3 regions of the Microbacterium panaciterrae genome follow, and region 1 is predicted to be linked to each of the others. Evidence: predicted binding sites of a transcription regulator. Region 1 holds the regulator's gene; each other region holds the start of a gene.
What was found. The regulator LexA, encoded in region 1, represses DNA repair genes until DNA is damaged. The targets are predictions, from matches to a motif close to TCGAACANNTGTTCGA.
Positions count from the first base shown of each region.

Region 2: the regulator LexA is predicted to act here: its motif matches at 3,929-3,944, upstream of ABD882_RS00560 (HNH endonuclease signature motif containing protein).
Region 3: the regulator LexA is predicted to act here: its motif matches at 2,001-2,016, upstream of ABD882_RS08435 (tyramine oxidase subunit B).

Region 1 covers NZ_BAABGP010000024.1:24,518-31,571, forward strand. The annotation lists gene priA (bifunctional 1-(5-phosphoribosyl)-5-((5-phosphoribosylamino)methylideneamino)imidazole-4-carboxamide isomerase/phosphoribosylanthranilate isomerase PriA) at 1-582, opposite strand, end outside; gene hisH (imidazole glycerol phosphate synthase subunit HisH) at 617-1,258, opposite strand; gene hisB (imidazoleglycerol-phosphate dehydratase HisB) at 1,255-1,857, opposite strand; gene ABD882_RS16680 (histidinol-phosphate transaminase) at 1,854-2,939, opposite strand; gene ABD882_RS16685 (LysM peptidoglycan-binding domain-containing protein) at 2,987-3,358, opposite strand; gene lexA (transcriptional repressor LexA) at 3,627-4,313, shown strand; gene metE (5-methyltetrahydropteroyltriglutamate--homocysteine S-methyltransferase) at 4,379-6,700, opposite strand; gene ABD882_RS16700 (methylenetetrahydrofolate reductase) at 6,738-7,054, opposite strand, start outside.
Region 2 covers NZ_BAABGP010000003.1:106,204-113,257, reverse strand. The annotation lists gene ABD882_RS00575 (winged helix DNA-binding domain-containing protein) at 1-356, shown strand, start outside; gene ABD882_RS00570 (helix-turn-helix domain-containing protein) at 395-1,834, opposite strand; gene ABD882_RS00565 (phosphoenolpyruvate carboxykinase (GTP)) at 1,945-3,813, shown strand; gene ABD882_RS00560 (HNH endonuclease signature motif containing protein) at 3,954-5,249, shown strand; gene ABD882_RS00555 (hypothetical protein) at 5,287-6,249, shown strand; gene ABD882_RS00550 (AsnC family protein) at 6,246-6,446, opposite strand; gene ABD882_RS00545 (hypothetical protein) at 6,520-6,936, opposite strand; gene ABD882_RS00540 (aldehyde dehydrogenase family protein) at 6,951-7,054, opposite strand, start outside.
Region 3 covers NZ_BAABGP010000010.1:90,505-97,558, reverse strand. The annotation lists gene ABD882_RS08440 (FAD-dependent oxidoreductase) at 1-809, opposite strand, end outside; gene ABD882_RS08435 (tyramine oxidase subunit B) at 812-1,966, opposite strand; gene ABD882_RS08430 (LysR family transcriptional regulator) at 2,115-3,053, shown strand; gene ABD882_RS08425 (TetR/AcrR family transcriptional regulator) at 3,025-3,615, opposite strand; gene ABD882_RS08420 (APC family permease) at 3,733-5,160, shown strand; gene ABD882_RS08415 (MoaF C-terminal domain-containing protein) at 5,204-6,016, shown strand; gene ABD882_RS08410 (cupin domain-containing protein) at 6,042-6,380, shown strand; gene ABD882_RS08405 (flavin monoamine oxidase family protein) at 6,391-7,054, shown strand, end outside.

The DNA.
Region 1 (7,054 bases):
CGCCGTGATCTCGCGGAGCAGGTCGAGGTTCGGCCCCTTGAGGGTGCCGTCCTTGGTCACATCCGTGACGACGTAGCGGCTGCAGCCGGCGTCCTCGAGGCGATCCAGGACGGTCCAGAGGTCACCGCCCTCCTTCGTCCAGCCGCGTGCCGCGAGCGTCGTGCCGCGCACGTCGAGCCCGACCGCGACGGCCTCCCCGTAGCGCGCGATCACATCGGCCGCCCACTCCGGGTTCTCCAGCGCGGCCGTGCCGAGGTTGATCCGCGCGGCACCGCTCTCGAGTGCGGCCTCGAGGCTCGCGTCGTCGCGGATCCCGCCGGAGAGCTCGACGTTGACGTGCCGGAACTGCTTGATGACGCGGCGCAGGATCGCGGTGTTGCTGCCGCGTCCGAAAGCGGCATCGAGATCGACGAGGTGGATCCACTCCGCACCCTGATCCGCCCATTCGGCCGCGGCGTCCATCGGGTCGCCGTAGCTGGTCTCGCTGCCGGCCTCGCCCTGGGTCAGGCGCACCGCCTGACCTCCGGCGACGTCGACCGCCGGGAGGAGGGTCAGCGAAGGTGCCTGTGCGAACTCGTTCATGTCGTCCTTGATGTGTTGATCGTTCGGGGGATGCTCAGAGCGTCGAGATCCAGTTCCGGAGCAGCTGGATGCCGGCGTCGCCGGACTTCTCCGGGTGGAACTGGGTGGCCGAGAGCGGGCCGTTTTCGACCGCGGCGAGGAACCGCGAGCCGTGCGTCGCCCAGGTCAGGCTCGGCTCGGGGAACGGGGGGATCACGTCGAGCTCCCAGGACTGCGCGGCGAAGGAGTGCACGAAGTAGAACCGTTCGTGCTCGATGCCGCGGAACAGCACGCTGCCCGCACCGGGCTCGACGGTGTTCCAGCCCATGTGCGGCAGCACCGGCGCATCCAGCTCGGTGATCACGCCCGGCCATTCGCCGAGCCCGTCGACCTCTGCGCCGCGCTCGACGCCGTGAGCGAAGAGCACCTGCATGCCCACGCAGATCCCGAGAACCGCGCGCCCACCGGCGAGACGTCGCTCGATGATCTCGTCGCCCCGATGCGCGGCCAGCGCCTCGCGCACGGCGGCGAACGCCCCGACGCCGGGGACCACGAGCCCGTCGGCCTCGAGCGCGGCCGTGCGGTCGCCGGTGAGCTCCGCGTCGGCGCCGGCGCGGATCAGCGCCTTGACCGCCGAATGCACGTTGCCCGAGCCGTAGTCGAAGACCGCGACGGTGGGCCGGCGGGATCCGCTCACAGCGCACCCTTGGTGGAGGGCACGCCGGAAACCAGCGGGTCGAGCGCCTTGGCCTGGCGGAACGCGCGCGCGAACGCCTTGAACTCGGCCTCGGCGATGTGGTGCGGGTCGCGTCCGCTGATCACGCGCACGTGCACGGTGAGCGCCGCGTTGTAGGCGATCGCCTCGAACACGTGGCGCACCAGGGAGCCGGTGAAGTGGCCGCCGATGAGGTGGTGCTCGTAGCCGGCCGGCTCGCCCTCGTGCACGAGGTACGGGCGACCGGAGATGTCGACCACGGCCTGCGCGAGCGCCTCGTCCAGCGGGACGAGGGCGTCGCCGTAGCGGGAGATGCCGGACTTGTCGCCCAGAGCGTCGCGGATCGCCTGCCCCAGCACGATCGCGACGTCCTCGACCGTGTGGTGGGCGTCGATGTGGGTGTCACCCGAGGAGCGGATCGTGAGGTCGGTGAGCGAGTGCTTCGCGAAGGCGGTGAGCAGGTGGTCGAAGAACGGCACGGAGGTGTCGATGTGGCTCTGGCCGGTGCCGTCGAGGTTCAGCTCGAGCTCGACCGTCGACTCGGACGTCGAGCGGGTGCGGCGGGCGATGCGAGCGGTCATGACGCCGATCCTACCGAGGCCAGCGCCTCCAGGAATGCGGTCGTCTCCGCCTCGGTGCCCGCGGTGACCCGGAGGTGGCCGGGGATTCCGACGTCGCGGATCAGCACGCCCTTGTCGTACAGCGCCTGCCAGGTCGCGGCGGGATCGGCGACACCGCCGAACAGCACGAAGTTCGACCAGGACGGGTGCGGCTCGTAGCCCAGCGCCTCGAGGGTCGCTGAGATGCGGTCCCGCTGCGCCACGATCTCGTCGACCATGGCGAGCATGGTCGGGGCGTTGCGCAGGGCGGCGATGGCGGCGGCCTGTGTGAGAGCGCTCAGGTGATAGGGCAGCCGGACGAGCCGCAGCGCATCGATGAAGGCCGGGTCCGCGGCGAGATAACCCACGCGCGCACCGGCGAACGCGAACGCCTTGCTCATGGTGCGCGACACGGCGAGACGCGGGCGCCCCTCGAGCAGCGTCAGGGCCGAGGGCGAGTCCTTCGGAGCGAACTCCTGGTACGCCTCGTCCACGATCACGATGCCCCGGGCGGCCTCGTAGACGGCCTCGATGACGTCGATCGGCAGGGGCGTGCCGGTCGGGTTGTTCGGGGCGCACAGCAGGATCACGTCGGGCTGATGCTCCTCGACCTGCGCGACGGCTTCGGCCACGGTGAGCTCGTAGTCGGGGTGCCGCACCCCGGCGACCCATCGAGCCCCGGTGCCCTGCGCGAGCAGCGGATACATCGAGTAGGTGGGGGCGAATCCGAACACGGTGCGGCCGGGACCGGCGAACGCCTGCAGGATGTGCTGCAGCACCTCGTTCGAGCCGTTGCCGGCCCAGATGTTGGACGCCTCAAGACCGTGACCCAGGTAGCCAGCGAATGCCTCGCGAAGTTCGGTGAACTCCCGGTCCGGGTACCGGTTCACGTCGCGCAGCGCCACCGCGATGTCGTCGAGGATGTCGCTCGCCACCGCGTCCGGCACGGGATGCGTGTTCTCGTTCACGTTGAGCGCCACCGGGAGGGGCGCCTGCGGTGCGCCGTACGGGCGCAGGCCGCGGAGATCGTCGCGGAGCGGGAGGTCGTCGAGCGAGACAGTCACCCTGCAATGCTAAGCGGCGCCACGTGGCTATGACGTCGGATGACGCGTCAGCGCCCCGCCGTGGAGTACTGCGCGGGGATCGCGAGGTGCTGGCCGACGCTGATCACGCCGCCGTCGATGAGGTTCAGCTTCGAGATCGCGGCGACCACGTCGCGGGGGTCGACCTTCGGCGCGACCTCGCCCGCGATGGACCAGAGCGTGTCGCCGGACTGCACGGTGACCGTGGCGAAGGTGTTGGCGCCGGTCAGCTCGCCGGACGCGAGCGCCGAACCGCCGCTCACCGCAGCGAACGCGATCGCCGCCGCGATCGGGAGCGTCACCAGCGCGGCCAGCACGCGCCGACCGCGCGCCGTGATCCGCAGACGCGTTCCGGAGACTCCGGCGGAACCGAGCGACGGGGCGAAGGTGATGCTGCTCATGGTGCTTCTCCTTAATTGTGCTGTCGGTCCGCTCCCCCGGAGGGAGTCCCTCTGTCTGAGGGAACATCCGCTCCGGCCTCTGGGGAGACGAACCTACGTTCCGAAGATACTTTCGACTTCGAACATCTGTCAAGCGTTCTTCGAACATCGCTTCCACGACATCTCCGACACGCTCGAACAGATCTTCCGAATCCGTGTCTCTCTCGGATACGGTTTCGATATACAGACCTCACCACGGACCACCGACATTCGAATCGAAGGAGATGTCATGAACGGCAGCGCGAGCCCTGAGCCCGAGGCCCCGCGGACGCGGCGCCGGAAGAGCCTGAGCGCGAAGCAGATGGCGATCCTCGAGGTCATCCAGACGTCGATCGCACGCAACGGGTATCCGCCGAGCATGCGCGAGATCGGCGACGCCGTGAACCTGAAGTCGCTGAGCAGCGTGACGCATCAGCTCGGGCAGCTCGAGCTGAGCGGCTATCTGCGCCGCGACGCCGGCAAGACGCGCGCCATGGAGGTGCTGATCGATCTGCCGGCCCTGTCCGGCGAGAATCCGGCGGACGCTGCTCCGTCCGTCGGCGATGCGGCCCTGGTGCCCCTCGTCGGCCGGATCGCCGCCGGCGTGCCGATCACGGCCGAGCAGCAGGTCGAGGAGATCTTCCCCCTCCCCCGCCAGCTGGTGGGCAAGGGCGAACTGTTCATGCTGAAGGTCTCCGGAGAGTCCATGATCGATGCCGCGATCTGCGACGGCGACTGGGTCGTCATCCGCTCGCAGAACACCGCGGAGAACGGTGAGATCGTGGCCGCGATGATCGACGGCGAGGCCACGGTGAAGACGTTCCGCCGGCGCGACGGCCATGTCTGGCTGCTCCCCCGCAACAGCGCGTTCGAGCCCATCCTCGGCGACGACGCCGTGATCCTCGGCAAGCTCGTGGCGGTGCTGCGCGCCGTCTGATCCACGTCACGCGGCAGAGGCCGCCCCGGGATGATTCCCGGGGCGGCCTCTTCTTCGTGTGGCGGTCAGACCGCGACGACGATGTCCTCACGGACGCGGCGGGTGGCCTCGACGATGTTGCGCAGCGAGGCGTTCGTCTCCTCGTAGCCGCGGGTCTTCAGACCGCAGTCCGGGTTGACCCAGAGCTGACGTGTCGGGATCTCCTCGACCGCACGCCGCAGCAGCGCCTCGATCTCGGTGGTCTGCGGCACGCGCGGCGAGTGGATGTCGTAGACACCCGGGCCGATCCCATGGTCGAAACCGCTGGCGGCGATGTCGGTGACGACCTCCATGCGGCTGCGCGCGGCCTCGATCGAGGTCACGTCGGCGTCGAGGGCGCGGATCGCGTCGATCACCACGCCGAACTCCGAGTAGCAGAGGTGCGTGTGCACCTGCGTGGCGGTCGCCGCACCCGCCGTGGAGAGGCGGAAGGACGCGACGGACCAGTCCAGATACGCCGGCTGATCGGCCTTCTTCAGCGGCAGCAGCTCGCGCAGCGCGGGCTCGTCGACCTGGATGACCGCGATGCCGGCCTCCTCGAGGTCGGCGATCTCGTCGCGCAGCGCCAAAGCGACCTGGTTGGCGGTCTCGGCGAGCGGCTGGTCGTCGCGCACGAACGACCAGGCGAGGATCGTGACCGGCCCGGTCAGCATGCCCTTCATCGGCTTCGCGGTGAGCGACTGCGCGTACTGCGACCAGGCGACGGTGATCGGCGCCGGGCGGGACACATCGCCCCAGAGGATCGACGGACGGGTCGCGCGGGATCCGTACGACTGCACCCAGCCGTTCTCGGTGACGTCGAAGCCGTCGAGATTCTCGGCGAAGTACTGCACCATGTCGTTGCGTTCCGGCTCGCCGTGCACGAGCACGTCGAGGCCCAGTTCCTCCTGCAGCGCGACGACACGGCCGATCTCCTCGCGGAGGAACCCGTCGTACTCGTCCGCGGTGATCTCGCCGCGGATGAACTGCGCGCGGGCGCGGCGGATGTCGCCGGTCTGCGGGAAGGATCCGATCGTGGTGAGCGGCAGCGCCGGCAGCGCCAGCGCGCTCTCCTGCGCCGCGACCCGGGCGTCGTAGTCGCCGCGGTCGAAGTCGGCGCCGGTCAGTGCGGCGGTGCGGTCGCGGACGGCGTCGACGCGCACTCCGGGTGCGCTCAGGCGGTCGGCGAGGGCCGCAGAGGCGGCGTCCAGCTCGCCGGCAATCGCGTCGCGTCCTTCGGCGAGGCCGCGGGCGAGCGTGGTCACCTGCGCGACCTTCTGGTCGGCGAAGGCGAGCCAGGCGAGCAGGCGCGCGTCGAGCTTGGTCTCGTCCTCGACGTCGTGCGGCACGTGCTGCAGCGACGTGGAGGTGGACGCCGCGACGCCCGCGGCACCGAGGCCGCGCAGCGCCTCGAGCGTGTCGAAGGCCGCGGCGAGGTCGCCGCGCCAGATGTTGTGCCCGTCGATCACACCGCCGACGAGCACCTTGTCCGCGAGGCCCGCGACGGCGGCCGGGACCGTGCCGCGGACGAGGTCGAGGCCGATCGCCTCGATCGGAGCGGCGGCGAGCACGGCGAGGTTGGCGTCCAGCGCCGCGTAGGGCGCAGCGACGAAGATCGCCGGGCGCTCGGCGAGTCCGCCGAGCACCGCGTAGGCGCGTGCGGCCGCGGCGCCGAGCTCTGCGACGGAGGCCGGCAGGGACTCGCTGACCAGGGCGGGCTCATCGATCTGCACCCACTCGGCGCCCGCGGCCTTCAGCGCCGTGAGCAGCTCGGCGTAGACGGGCACCAGGTCGTCGAGGCGGGACAGCGGATCGAAGCCCTCCGGCGCCTCGTCCGCGGCCTTCGCCAGCGCGAGGAACGTGACGGGACCGACGATCACCGGACGGGTGCGGAAGCCGGCCTGCGCCGCCTCCTGCACCTGACGCAGGATCCGGTCGCTCGAGAGCGAGAACACGGTGTCGGGCCCGATCTCGGGGACCAGGTAGTGGTAGTTCGTGTCGAACCACTTCGTCATCTCGAGCGGGGCGCGCTCCCCCTCGCCGCGGGCGATCGTGAAGTACGCGGGCAGGCCGATCGTGCCGTCGGCGGAGCGCAGATCCTCGAACCGGGCGGGAATCGCGCCGACCGTCACGGCGGCATCCAGCACCTGGTCGTAGTACGAGAACGACTCCGGGATCGCCGAGTCGGCACGTCCGAGTCCCTGCACGGCGAGGCGCTCGCGGGTGGCCGCGCGGAGTCCTGCGGCAGTGCTCTCCAGCTCGGCCTCGTCGATCCGTCCGCCCCAGAACGCCTCGACGGCCTTCTTGAGCTCGCGCTTGCGGCCGATTCGGGGATAGCCCAGGACGGTGCCCTCGGGGAATGCGGTCATGACGGTCCTCTCTGACGGAAGGGGGGAAGGGTGCGGCTCAGCGCGCGCTGGTGGATTGGAGGATGCCGGCGTCCTCGAGGACGCCGAGCACGGTGCGGTGCTGGTTGAACGCGTACAGGTGCACACCGGGCGCTCCGCCGTCGACGAGCTCGCGCACGAGCGCGGCCGCCTGCGCGATGCCGATCTGGGTGCGCCCCTCGACGGTGGGTTCGACCTCGAGTGCGATGGACAGCTCGGCGGGCAGCTCTTCGCCGCTCAGCTCCAGCACCCGGTTCAGCCGTGCCGGAGACGTGATCGGCATGATCCCGGGCAGGATCGGGATCGTCACGCCCGCGCGACGGGCGCGCTCAACGA
Region 2 (7,054 bases), on a different contig from region 1:
GTGTCACCCAGATCGGCGAGGGCGTGTTCGTCGGCAGCTCGCGCCCGCGCCGCGCCGCCGGATCCGATGACGCGGCGGTCCTGGCGCTGCCCATGTTCGACGAGTACTACATCTCCTACGCCGACCGTTCGGCGGTGGCGTCCCAGAAGAGCATGGCGCTGATCGGCCCGGGCAAGAACGGCATGGTGCGCGCGAGCCTCCTCGCCGCGGGGCGGATCGCCGGCGCCTGGACGCATTCGGCTGCCGTCGGCCGACACCGGGAGGACGCCATCGCCGAGCCCTTCGATGAGGCGCTCGACCCCGACGCGGTCGCCGCGGCGCTGCGCCGCTACGCGGCTTTCGTCTCGACGCACTGAGCCGTCGGCGCGTCAGCGGATCCTGAACCGGCTCCCGTCTACTGGGCGGCGTGCCTGTCGAGGAACGCGTACACCTCGTTGTCGTCGACGCCGGGGAAGGCGCCGCGGGGGAGCGGCGAGAACATGTGCGTGTGCACGCGCGCGCTCGGCCACGCCTTGTTGCTCCAGCGCTCGGCGATGCCGGCCGGAGGGCGACGGCAGCAGGCCTCGTCGGGGCACGTCGACTGCGCGCGATCGGTGGTCTCGCGCCCGCGCCACCAGCGCGCATCGTCGAACGGCACGCCGACGGTGATCGAGAATCCGCCGCCGTCGGTCGATCCGGTCTGCGTCGAGCACCAGAACGTGCCCGAGGGGGTGTCGGTGTACTGGTAGTGCTCCGTGGTGCGGTTGCGCTGGCTGAACGCCTCGCGCGCCGAGAACTTGCGGCACACCGTGAGCCCCTCGACGGATCCGGTCACGTCCATCGGCAGCGGCAGGTCGTCGTTCTCGTACACGCGGGTGAGCGCGCCCGACTCATCGACGCGCAGGAAGTGCAGCCGCATGTCGAGGTGCACCGTCATCAGGTTGGTCATCCGCATGCCGGCGGCCTCGTGCGTGACGCCGAACGCGTCGCGGAAGTCCTCCACGGCGAGGTTGCGGTCCTTCTTCGCCTGCTGCAGGAACGCGACCCCGGCCGTCTCCGGGATGAGGCAGCACGCGGCGAAGTAGTTGATCTCCAGGCGCTGCTGCAGGAAGTCTGCATAGTCGGTGGGCGGGGTGTGCCCGAGCATCCGATGCGCCATGGCCTGCAGCGCCATCGAGCGCAGGCCGTGCCCGCCGGGGATCGAGGCCGGCGGCAGGTAGATCCGCCCGTGCTCGAGGTCGGTGACGGATCGCGTGGAGTGCGGCAGGTCGTCGACGTACAGCAGCTCGAAGCCGAGCTGCTCGGCCATGATGCTCACGGTGCGGTGCGTGAGCGCCCCCGAGGAGTGCCCCGCGGCCTTGAGCTGCTTCTCCGCGAGGGCCTCGATGTCGGGGAGGTGGTTGTGCAGCTCGCGCATCTTCAGGCGCAGCTCGGTGTTGGCGCGGCGCGCCTCCTCCGGTGTCGCGATCGCCTCGCGCTCGCGACGGTACAGCTCGCGGTGCAGGCCGAGGATCGACTCGATCGTCTCGTCGGGCATGCCCTTGCTCACCCGCACCGGTGCGATCCCGAGCTGGCGGAACACCGAGCTGGACTGCGCCCGGTCCAGCTCGATCTCGAGCGCCGCGCGCCGGTTCGGCGGCTCGCCCGAGATGAGGTCGCTCACCTCGGTCCCCGTGGCCTCAGCGATCGCCTGCAACAGGGAGAGCTTCGGCTCGCGCTTGCCGTTCTCGATGAGGCTGAGCTGGGATCCGGCGACGCCGACGGCGGCACCCAGTTCGTCCAGCGTCAGTCCGCTGTGCGTGCGGTGATGACGAATCCGGTGTCCGAGGGTGGTGAGCTCGAGTCCTGAGGCCATTCCTTGATCATAGCGAAAGAAACAGGATTCTTGATCCAGATTTCATCGCGAAGAGTGCGGGAACTCGCCGCAGACTGGATGCAACGCCACCTCTTCTAAGGAGCAGACACATGGCCATCGCCGAGACGTTCACCCCGCGGATCACCTCGCTCGCCCCCGTGCGCGAGTTCGGAGCAGCTCCTGCGTATGACACTCCGGCCTTCGCCGAGCTGGCCGCCTGGGTCGACGAGATCCGTGCGCTCACCCAGCCCGCCCGCGTGCACTGGATCGACGGATCCGCCGCGGAGAACGAGCTGCTGCTGCGCGAGCTCGTCGACGAGGGCAAGCTCATCAAGCTGAACCCCGAGTGGCGCCCCGGCTCCTACCTCGCCCGCTCGCACCCGAGTGACGTCGCCCGCACCGAGGGACGCACCTTCATCGCCTCCGCGAAGGAGATCGACGCCGGCCCCACCAACAACTGGGCGGATCCGGCCGAGATGCGCGCGAAGATGACAGAGATCTTCGAGGGATCCATGCGCGGCCGCACGATGTACGTCGTGCCGTTCTCGATGGGCCCCATCGGCGGCCCGATCTCGCAGATCGGCGTGCAGATCACCGACAGCGCGTACGCGGTCACCTCGATCGGCATCATGACCCGCACAGGCGAAGCCGTCGTGCGCCAGATCGCCGAGGGCACCCAGTGGGTGCGCACCGTGCACTCGGTCGGCGCGCCGCTCGCCGCCGGCGAGGCGGACACCACCTGGCCGTGCAACGACGAGAAGTGGATCGTGCACTTCCCAGACACGCTCGAGGTCTACTCGTACGGTTCGGGTTACGGCGGCAACGCGATCCTCGCGAAGAAGTGCTTCGCGCTGCGCATCGCCTCCGTGCTCGCCCGCGACGAGGGCTGGCTCGCCGAGCACATGCTGCTCATCCGCGTGATCTCGCCCGAGGGCAAGGCGTACCACGTGGCCGCGGCCTTCCCGTCGGCCTGCGGCAAGACCAACCTCGCCATGCTCCGCCCCACCATTCCGGGCTGGAAGGTGGAGACGCTCGGCGACGACATCACCTGGATCCGTCCCGGTGCCGACGGCCGCATGCACGCGATCAACCCCGAGGCGGGCTTCTTCGGCGTCGCCCCCGGTACCGGCGAGTCCACCAACGTCACCGCTGTGGAGACGCTCTGGGGCAACACGATCTTCACGAACGTGGCGCTGCGCCCGGACGGCGACGTGTGGTGGGAGGGCCTGACCGACGAGGCGCCCGCGAACCTCATCGACTGGGAGGGCAACCCGTGGACGCCGGAGAGCGGCCGCCCTGCGGCGCACCCGAACTCCCGCTTCACAGTGTCGGCCGCGCAGTGCCCGCAGATCGCGGAGGACTGGGAGGACCCGGAGGGTGTCGCCCTCGACGTGATCCTGTTCGGCGGCCGCCGCGCCACCAACGTCCCGCTCGTCGTCGAGGCGACGGACTGGAGCCACGGCGTGTTCCTCGGCGCGACCATCTCGTCCGAGCGCACGGCCGCGGCCGAGGGCACGGTCGGCGAGCTCCGCCGTGACCCGTTCGCGATGCTCCCCTTCTGCGGCTACAACATGGGCGACTACTTCGCGCACTGGCTGAAGATGGGCCGCAGTGTCCGGTTCGACAAGGCGCCGCGCATCTTCCAGGTGAACTGGTTCCGTCGCGGTGCCGACGGCCGGTTCCTCTGGCCCGGGTTCGGCGACAACGCCCGGGTGATCGACTGGATCATCCGCCGGATCGAGGGCGAGGTCGGCGCGGTGGACAGCCCGATCGGGCGCCTGCCGAAAATCGAGGACCTCAACCTCGAGGGCGCGAACGTGAGCGACGAAGACCTCGCCGAGCTGTTCCACGTCGACTCCGCGTCGTGGAACCGCGAGGCCGACTCGACCGAGGAGTTCTTCGCCACCTTCGGCGACCGGCTCCCGGCCGCCCTCTCGACCGAGCTCGCCTCGCTGCGCTACCGGCTCGCGAGCGCCTGAGACGCGGATCCACCAACCCGCGGCGGCGGGATGTCAGGGACGAAAAGGCTGAGTGGTCCCCGGCATCCTGCCGCCGCGTTTTCCGCGGAATTCCGGGGATTTCCGCTGTCGTTAGTCGAACATATCTGCTAGACTGAGGCATGGCCTCCTCGGGAACGACGCGCGACACCGCAGCAGCGGATGTGTGCGAGATCGTGGGGGAGGATGTCGTCGCGAGGGTGCTGCTGGAGCGCCTGCAGGAGGACGACGTGGCACTCAACCGGCGAGCGGTGCAGCGCGCGGAGGGGATCGTCGAGGTCGTCGACCTCGCGCGTCGGCACCCGGAGATCTACACCGTCGGGGACCATTCCGATGATCGGGATCACGCGGTCCGTGCCGCGGTGTTCGATATCGCGTTGCGGTTGCAGATCTCTGAGAACCAGGTGCGCGGGCTGCTGTGCACGGCCGAAACCGCGCAGGAGCTGCTGCCGCTGATGTGGGCGCAGGCTCGGGACGGGCTGGTCGGGATGCGGTTCGTCGAGACGGCGACGGCCGCGGTGTTGCGGTTGCGCGCTCCTGTCGGTGCCGACATCGCCGCGCGCGAGTACGCGGCCGAAGCGATCGCTCTGATCGACCGTGCATGCGCGGACTGGGCGCTGAAACTGTCCATCGGCGCGTTTCGGAGACGCGTGAACACGCTCGTCGAGCGGCTGGATCCGACGTCGGCCGAAGGCAAGCATGCTCGAGGGATGGTCGACCGCCGCGTCATCCTGGAAGAAGCCGATGATGGCATGACGTGGATCATGGCGCTCGTGCCGACGGTGAAGGCGGTCGCGATCAGGCGGCGCCTCACGTCCGCGGCGAAGCATCTGCAGAAGGATCGGCGTGAAGGGCGTCTGCGGGACCAGATCCGCGCCGACCTGTTCTGCGACTGGCTGTGCGGGGTCGGCACCGACAACGCCGTCAAGACCACCGTGTTCGTCACGGTGCCGGTGGGGCTGCTCACCGGCGTTGCGCCTGCATCGGGCAACCCGGCCGCGTCTGCGACCGTGGCGCAGCTCGTCGGGCACGGTCCGATCGACTCGGCGAGCGCGCGGCAGATGTTCTTCGACGCATCGGCGTTTCGGAGGGTGATCACGGATCCGGTCCGCGGCGTGATCCTGGACATGGATCGCCGCACCTATCGGCCGACGAAGGCGCAACGGGACTGGTTGGTGCTGCAGCACGGCACCTGCGCCCGTGATGGGTGCACCCGCCTCGCTCTCGACGCGGATCTCGACCACGAACGTGCGTGGGCGCACGGCGGTGCCACCGATATCGGCAACCTGCGGCCGCTGTGCGCGGCCGACCACGTCCGCAACCACCGCACGCGGTTGATCTACCGCAGCAGGCCCGACCGCACGGTCGAAGTCACCACCCCCACCGGTCACCGAACCACAGACCCGCCACCCTTCTGACCTGCGCGATGTCGGATCCGCGAGGTAGCGTCGCGACATGGACGTCATCGACTACCTGTTGGACGGCGATCCCGCGATCCGCTGGCAGGCGCTGCGGGATCTGACCGACGCGGCCCCCGAGAAGGTCGCGGCCGAGCGCGCGCGTGTGGCCGCCGAGGGCTGGGGCGCTCGGCTGCTCTCGCTGCAGGCGGACGACGGGCTGTGGGACGGTGGCGTGTATCGCCCCGGCTGGGTCGATGAGGATCGGCCGATGTACGACGCGTGGACCGCCACGCATTTCAGCCTGCAGCAGCTCGCCGATCTCGGCGTGGATCCCGCGGATGAGCGGGTCCGGCGGGCGGTGGCCCGGGTGCGCGAACACGTGCGCTGGGACCAGGAGGGGGCGCCGGCCTATTTCGACGGAGAGACCGAGCCGTGCGTCAACGGCGTCGTGCTCACCGTCGCCGCATATTTCGGGGAACCCGGTGACGCCGTCCTCAAGACGTTGCTCGAGGGTCAGCTCGCGGACGGCGGGTGGAACTGCTGGGCCGAGTACGGTGCCGAAGTGTCGTCGCTGCACTCCACGATCTGCGTGCTGGAAGGGCTGCTCGCCTGGGAGCGGGCGACCGGAGGAACGGACGAAGCCCGCGCCGCGCGTCTGGCCGCCGAGGAGTACCTGCTCGAGCGCCGGCTGTTCCTGCGGCGCAGCACAGGGGACGCCATCGACCCGCGTTTCACGATGGCCTCGTATCCGGTGCGCTGGTACTACGACGTGCTGCGTGGGCTGGACTACCTGCGCCAGGCTCGGCCCGAGGGCGACCCGCGGTGCGCGCCCGCCATGGAACTGCTGCGCGATCGACGCGGAGCCGACGGGTTGTGGCGGCTGGAGAACACGCGCGAGGGGCCGACGCTCTTCGACATGGAGGGTGAGAGAGAAGGATTTCCCAGCCGCTGGGTCACCCTCCGCGCTCTGCGGGTGCTGCGCTGGGCCGATCAGGTGCCGGACCGGCTGCGCGCCTAGCGTCGCCCGAAGCGGCGGTGCGCGGCCTGGCGGGTGGTGCCCAGCGCACTCGCGATCGCCTGCCAGGAGTAGCCACCGGCGCGGGCGCGGCGCACCTGGACCTCCTCTGCGCGAGCGATCTCGCGACGCACCTCGACCAGCCGGTGCAACTCGGCCAGCGGCTCGCCCTGCGGATCCGTCGCCTGTGCGGTCTTCATGATGACACCTCTCCTCGCGTCAATGATGGTTGACAAAAGGAAAGGTGTCAATAGATGTTGACAGTCGGGGGGGTCAGGTCGGCAGCGCCCGACGGCGATTGCGCACCCCGATCGCGGCCACCGCGGCCATCAGCAGGGCGAGCTCCAGGGCGTTCAGCCCGAGGGCCGTGCCGTGCAGCGCGTCGACCGGCGCCGAGCCCACCGCGACCGGGGCGTGCGAATGCCCGTGCCCGCCCGTACCACCCGACCACACGTGCAGCAGGATCGTCGTCGCCGACATCGCCATCGCGCCGCCCCAGGACGCGTCGGACGGCGCGGTTCGTCGCGGACGCAGGCAGAGTGCACAGGCCGCGGCGAGGATCGTCATCGCCGCGGCCAGGACCGAGGGGGCCGCGAGCAGCATCGCGAGGTGCGTCACGACGCAGCCCGTCGTGACCAGCAGGCAGGCCAGCTGGAGCGCACCCCGCACGGTGCGGAAGGGTCGGATCATGATCGTGTCCGCTCTCAGCCGTGTTGGAACCAGGTCGTCTTCCAGTCGGTGTAGTTGTCGAGCGCATGCCGGGAGAGGTCGCGGCCGAAACCTGATTGCCGGAAGCCGCCGAAGGGCG
Region 3 (7,054 bases), on a different contig from region 1:
GTCTGGATGTCTTCGCCCTTGTAGATGAACGTCGGCCACGATGTGGCAGCCCCCAGAAGGCCCTCTCCGCAATCCCTGGCGTCACGGTAGAGGAAGTGGAACGCGTTCTCCTGCCGAACCTCGAACTGGGGGAGCGCATCCGCGAATCCGCTGGGCAGGTCAAGCTCGCCGAGCAGTGCCGGCAGCCAGCCGCCGGCGGCGACGACGACCTGCTCGGCATGCACCGTGTCGCCGTTCGTCGAGGTGACCAGGTAGCCGGATCTCGCGTGGTGCACCGATACGGCCTCCCAGCCCAGGCGCACCTCGGCGCCGGCGGCTCGGGCGAGGGCTACCATCGCCTCGACGGCGGACTCAGCGTCGATGACTCCGGCCGAGGGGTGCCACAGCACGTCACTGTCGAAGTTCAGCTGCGGCCATCGTGCCTTGGCGCTTCCGGCGGCGAGGAGCTCGTGTTCGATGTCGTTCGTCTCGAGGGCGTTGGCGAGTCCGCGCGGGTCGCGCACGATGCCGCAGTCGAGTGCCCCGCTCGGGGTGATCAACTGAGCCCCACTCGATGCCTCGAGCTCTGCCCAGCCACGCTGCGCCTGCACGACCAGATCGACGTAGAACGGGTCATGGTAGGCGTAGCGGAAGATCCGCGCCGACCCGTGAGAGCTGCCGAGATGGGATGCCGGCACATCACGTTCCAGCAGGACCACCTCAGCGCCCGACTGAGCCAGGCGCCACGCGGCGGATGCTCCGCTCAGACCGGCGCCGATGATCGCATATCTCGCAGATTCGGCGACTGCTTCCGCGCCTCTCTCTCCCATGGTCAGGCCAGGTCCGGCGCGTCCCAGAGGTTCAGCTTCGTGCCGATCCCCTGCGCGACGGCGTTCTCGTAGACGGTCTTCGCCCAGGCGACGTCTTCGACACCCATACCGCCGACGCTGAACAGCACCGGCTGCTCGTCGAACTCGCGCCCGGGCACCGTGCCCTCGAACACGTCACCGATGTTCACGACGCGGGACTCGTCGAGCTCGCCCGCCTCGATCAGGTCTTGCCAGTAGAGGCCGATCATGCCGAACGCGGTCTCGTGCGAGGGAGCCGGGTACTCCTCGGCCCACGCCTCATAGATCTTCTTGGCGTCGGCGATCAGTCGCGCCTTGCCCGACAGTGTGTATTCCTTGTCCATGCGCAGGTTCGCGGGAAGGCTCAGGAACGCGCCGGGCTTGATCCAGTCCCCGTCGATGTAGGGATAATTCTCCGAGCCGACGAGTCCGGTCACGGCCTCGGAGACGATGTCGGAGTCGCGCACCGCGGCCTCGACGGTCTCGGCGATCTCGATGGTCGTGAACTGGGGGTAGTGCTCGCGCACGTAGTCGGCGAATGCCTCCGAGGTCGAGCGGCGGCGGCCGTTGATCCGGATCGTGTCGAGGGTGGGCCTCGCCGTCGTCATGGCGTGCAGGGCGCTCTTGTTCATCGCGCCAGGGCCGATGATGCCCAGAGACTTCGCGTTCACCGGCGCGAGCTTCTTCGCGGCCGCGCCGGGAACAGCGGCCGTTCGGTACGCGCTCTCGAGGTTGCCGGACATGATCGCGAAAGGGGCGCCAGTCTCCTTGTCGTTCAACACGATGAGGTGGATCGAACGGGGCAGGCCCTTCTCGCGGTTGTCGATGTTCGACCCGTACCATTTGACCCCGGCTGTGTCGAAGCGCCCACCGAGGTACCCCGGCATCGCCATGAAGCGGCGATCGGCCGCATCGAGCGGCATGGCCGGGAAGGGCGAGTTCGCAGGGAACCCGATCTGTGCGCCGTGCGAGTTCGCCGAGCTGCCCGCCATCCGGTAGTCGCCCTTGGCGACCAGGATCAGCACCTCCTCCATCACCTCCATGCAGCGGGCCATGTCCTTCATGCCCGCTGCGATCACCTCGGGCTCGCTCAGGTAGAGCATGTCGATGCGGGTGCGGGGCTCGCTGTCAGCAGTCATGGTGAATCCTCCGGGTCGGGGTGCGTGCTGACCAGAGAACAGCTGTTCACAACCCCAGGTCAAATACCGTTTCTGAGCCGGATTGATAGCATTTCGCTCGCAATCCCCCGGAAACGACGCGGTAATACGAAACCCGTATCGTGCCTGCATGGAACTCCGTCAATTGCGCTACTTCATGGCTGTGGCCGACGAGCTCCACTTCGGCCGAGCAGCACAGAAGCTGCACATGTCGCAGCCGCCGCTCAGCGTTCAGATCGGGCGCCTCGAGCGCGAATTCGGCACCACTCTCTTCGACCGCAGCACCCGGCGCGTGCAGCTCACACCGGCCGGACGTCACCTCCAGGAGTCGGCACGCAGGATCCTCGCCGAGGTCGACTCCGCGCGAGCCGACATGCGCGATTACGTGGACGGCCTGACGGGCCAGCTCAGCGTGGGATTCGTCAGCTCGGCGAACTACACCGTGCTCCCCGATGTCGTCCGGCTGTTCCGTGCGAGAAGTGCGAAGGTCGCGCTCACTCTGGTACCTCTCACCTCGGGTGAGCAGATGGAGCGTTTGAGGGACGGAAGACTAGACGTGGGCATCGTGCGCGACGAGAACCCGGCGGCCGACCACGTTTCGTCCGTTCCCCTCACCGCGGAAGTGGTGTTCGAAGAGCGTCTCGTCGCCTGCCTGCCGATCGGACATCCGCTTGCTCAGCGAATCGAGGTGACCGTCGACGAGATCGTCGCAGTGCCGATGATCTCCTATCCTCGATTGCTCATGCCCGGCTTCGTCGATCGCGTGACAGAGGTGCTCTCCGCTGCCCCTCACGCTGCGAACGTGATCCAAGAGGTCGTGCATCAGGAGACCGCGCTGGGCTTCGTCGCCGCCGGCGTCGGCGCGAGCATCCTGCCCGCGTCCGTCCGTCAGCTCATTCCGGCATCCATCGCCGTCGTCCCCCTCGCCGGCGCCCCGACGACGCGACTGCTGGCCGTGCGCCAGACGAGAACGATGGACGATGTGCGGGGCACCGCCTTCATCGAGTGCCTGCGCGACGCGGCAGCATCGTCACGGGTGCTCACTGGCTCGCAGACCTCGAAGCGGTAGCCAGGGCCGCAAGATTCCACAGGGCAGCGACAGACGAGTCGACCTGCTCGCGACCGATGGCGCCGCTCACGAACTGCAGCACGAGTCCGTCAAGCGCTGCGAAGACGGCGCGCGCAAGGGCGTTGTCCTCATCGTTGGCCGAATCCCCGAACATGCTGCGCGAGACTTCGGAGGTGTACTGGTCGTACATCGCCATGATGTGATCGCGGATCGCCTCGTCGCGACTGGCTTCGAGGATCATCTCGAACTGATAGACGTGCAGGTCCCTCTCTTCACTGAGAGTGGACCACAGCGCCGACCTGTAGTCCTCAGCCGAGTCGAGGAACCCGGCCAGGTGCGAATCGTTCAGGGCGGTCGACGCAGACCACTCGAGGGCGGCGGATGCCAGCGATGACAGCGAGCCGAAGTGGTGGGCGACCAGAGAATTGTTCACTCCAGCCTCCTGCGCCACCTTGCGGAACGTCATACCGTGCAGGCCGTGGCGGGCGACGACGCGCACCGCGGCTTCGATAAGAGCCTCGCGGCCGGTGCCGTATTTGATGCGCTGCGGTTCCTCGGCCATGTTGGCACCTTACCTTCCTCGACCGCCGGCAGGCACCAGAATTGAGCAAATGCTTGACATTGAATTCAGCACCTGCTCAAATGACTTCACCATCCGCCTTGTTCAAGGGAGAACGCCATGGCGTTGACCAGTACAGAACCCGCCGCCGAGCAGACCACCGCACTGAAGCGCAACAGTCTCGGCGTGGTCGGCGTCGCGTTCTTCGTTATCGCCGCCGCCGCCCCCATGGCGGCCTTCGTAGGAGCCGCCCCAGTCGTCTTCTCCATCGTCGGGAGCGGCGCACCTGCCGTCTACATCATCGTCGCCGCCATCATCGCCGTGTTCGCCGTCGGGTACTTGAAGATGAGCCGTCACATCACCAACGCCGGAGGCTTCGTCGCCTACATCGCCCGAGGGCTCGGCTCGCGCGCCGCAACGGGCTCTGCGGGCATCGTAGTGGTGACCTACCTCGCGCTGCAGATCGGACTCGTCGCCCAGTTCGGAGTCTTCGCGCAGCAGCTGGCAGCAAGCGCCGGACTCGACGTCCCGGTGTGGGTGTGGGTGATGCTCGCGATCGCCATCACGACGGTCCTGGTCATCCGCGGCGTCGATCTCAACATGCGCGTCCTCGGCTTCATCATCGCGCTCGAGGTGATCGTCGTGGCCGTACTCATCGTCGGCATCCTCATCGCCTTTCCCGGGAAGGATCCGTCTTTGGTGAGCTTCAGCCCTGCGGTCCTTGCGAACCCTGGGGTGGGCGTCGCCGGCCTATTCGTATTCACCTGCTTCACGACATTCGAGGCGACGACGGTTTTCGCCGAAGAAGCGAGGAACCCTCGCCGGACGATCCCCATCGCCTTGTTCGTCGTCATCGGCTTCGTCGCCGTCTACTACACCCTCGCCACCTGGGCCGTGAGCTATGGGCTCGGCGCTGACAACGTCCAGAAGGCCTCGGCCCACAACCTCTCCGGTGTCATCTTCGACCTCGCCGCGCGAGCTGTGGGTCCCTGGCTCTCGCTTGTGATGCAGATCCTGGTGCTGACGAGCTTCCTCGCGATGCTGATCGGTGTGCAGAACATGTTCGCGCGATATTGCTTCGCCCTCGGACGCGCACGCGTGCTCCCTCAGGTGTTCGCGCGAGTCTCACGGGTCAAGCGCGCACCACATGTCGCCGCACTGGTGGATGCCGCCCTCTGCGTGATCGTCCTCGCGATCTTCTTCGCCGCAGGCGCCGACCCCATCGTCGTCATCTACGCGTGGTTCGTCGCGCTGGGAACCATCGGCTTCATCACCATGATGACTCTCGCCTCGGTCGCCATCCTCACGTTCTTCATCCGCGAACGCCTCGAGACCGGATTCTGGAGCACGAAGTTCGCTCCGATCCTCGCGCTCCTGTTGAACGGAGCGGTGCTGGTGATCGCGCTGTCGAATTTCGACGTCCTCCTGTTCGGCGACGGCACCGTGGCGAAAGCGATGCTCTGGCTCATTCCCATCGCCTTCATCATCGGGTTCATCATCCCGAGCTTCCGCAAGGACATCGATTTCAAGGTCGTCGCGATCGCCTGACCGACGCCCGCCCTCACTCCTCGCCCCGAAAGGAATCCCCACAGTGAACTCCACCGACTCGAAGGTCCACGCACAGGGCTTCATCGCCCAGGACGACTGGCCTGACGTCTCCGCGATGATCGACGGCTTCGGCGAGCCCAGTCTGCCGGCGAGCACGGCACTTGTCGGCCAGACGATCGACATCCGTTTTGACGATGGCCGGACGATCCGGCACGACTTCCACTCCGCGCAGGAACTCACGAGGACCGTCATCGTCGGCCCGCACATCGGCTCCTCCGCAACGCTCGCCTATCGCGCCGTGGAAGTGCGTCCGGGAATCCAGATCATCGATGTGGTCGAGGGCGCAGGCGCCGACACCCGTGCTGTCACGTTCGTGATCGATCTCACGGATGGCAGAGTCACCGCCGCCGAGAGCGGCATCACGCTCACCGATGGTGCAGGACGCACAGACACGCTCTTCCTCTCCGGGCGAATCCGAGGGAAGGGCGAGATCGAGCCGCGGCCCAGCAGCGACGAACTCGTCGGCAAACGGATCTACTACCGATACAGCGAGACAGAGCGATACGAGCACATCTACCTCAACGGAGGAACCTTCGTCTGGCATTGCATCTCTGGTGCCGAGTCCGGTCTCGCGGATGTGGACCAGACGAAGACCTTCGAACTGGCAGACGGGCTTGTCATCTTCTTCTGGAAGGAGAGCGTGATGCCCGTGGAGAGCTTCCTGGTCGTGGATCTGTATGAGAAGCGTTCCATTGGACGGATGTTCTGCTGGGAGAACTCCACGCAGAGCGTTGTCCACATTCCCTTCGACAGCCGTTTCACGATCCTCAACGAGACCACTTACCCGAACGACTGATCCGCTCACGGATCAGAAAGGCACGATGATGTCCGATTTCACCAGCAATTCCAGTTTTGACCGTTCCGCGGCCGAGCCATTCGAGGTGGGGACGGTCCAGTGGACCCGCCGGCCGGGAGAAGGAGACCGCGAGGCGCTTGCGTCCGGATTCTGGTTCATCACCCCCGAGGAGACTCCCGGTCCGATGCGCGTGGTCGGACATGCCGACGAGACGGTCTACATCATCGAGGGCCATCTGCGTGTCGAGCCTGAGAACGGCGACGCATTCGAGCTGACCCCCGGATCTGTCGCGACGTTCAACAAGGACACAGCCGCCCTCTGGACCGTGCTTGCGCCGACCGTCGAGTTCTTCGTCTACTCCTGAAGGCTCGGTCATGACAGCGCAGGACTACGACGTCGTCGTCGTGGGAGCTGGCTTCGCGGGTCTCACAGCCGCCCGTGAGCTCACGTGGAGCGGCAGACGCGTCCTCCTCCTTGAGGCGCGGGACCGCATCGGCGGTCGCACATGGCTCGACCGACACCTCGGCCTCGACATCGAGCTGGGCGGCACATGGGTCCATTGGATCCAGCCCTTCGTCTGGGCGGAGCTGCACCGATACGGGCTCGGACTGGTTCCCAGTCCGGAGCCGGTGGCGGCGTGGCGGCCGGTCGATGGGCGTCCCGCGCCCATCACACCCGATGCCCTGCTCGACCTGCTCGACGCGCCGAACCAGGAACTCGGGCGCGCAGCACGGGAAGTCTTCCCTCAACCCTTCTCGCCTCTCCAGTCGGAGCAGGGCGCACTCCTGGACGACGCGCTACTGATCGACCGTCTCGATGCGCTGGACCTCGACGAGGAACGGCGCTCTCTTCTTCGGTCCTTCTGGGCATTGAACTTCAACGGACGACTCGACGACGCCGCGTACACGCAGGCCCTGCGCTGGCTGGCGGTGGCGAACGGCGATTGGCGTGTGCTGTTCGAGGCGTGCGCGAGCTACAAGATCGCCGGAGGTACGCGCGCGCTCGTGGAGGCGATCCTCTCGGATACGAATGCTGATC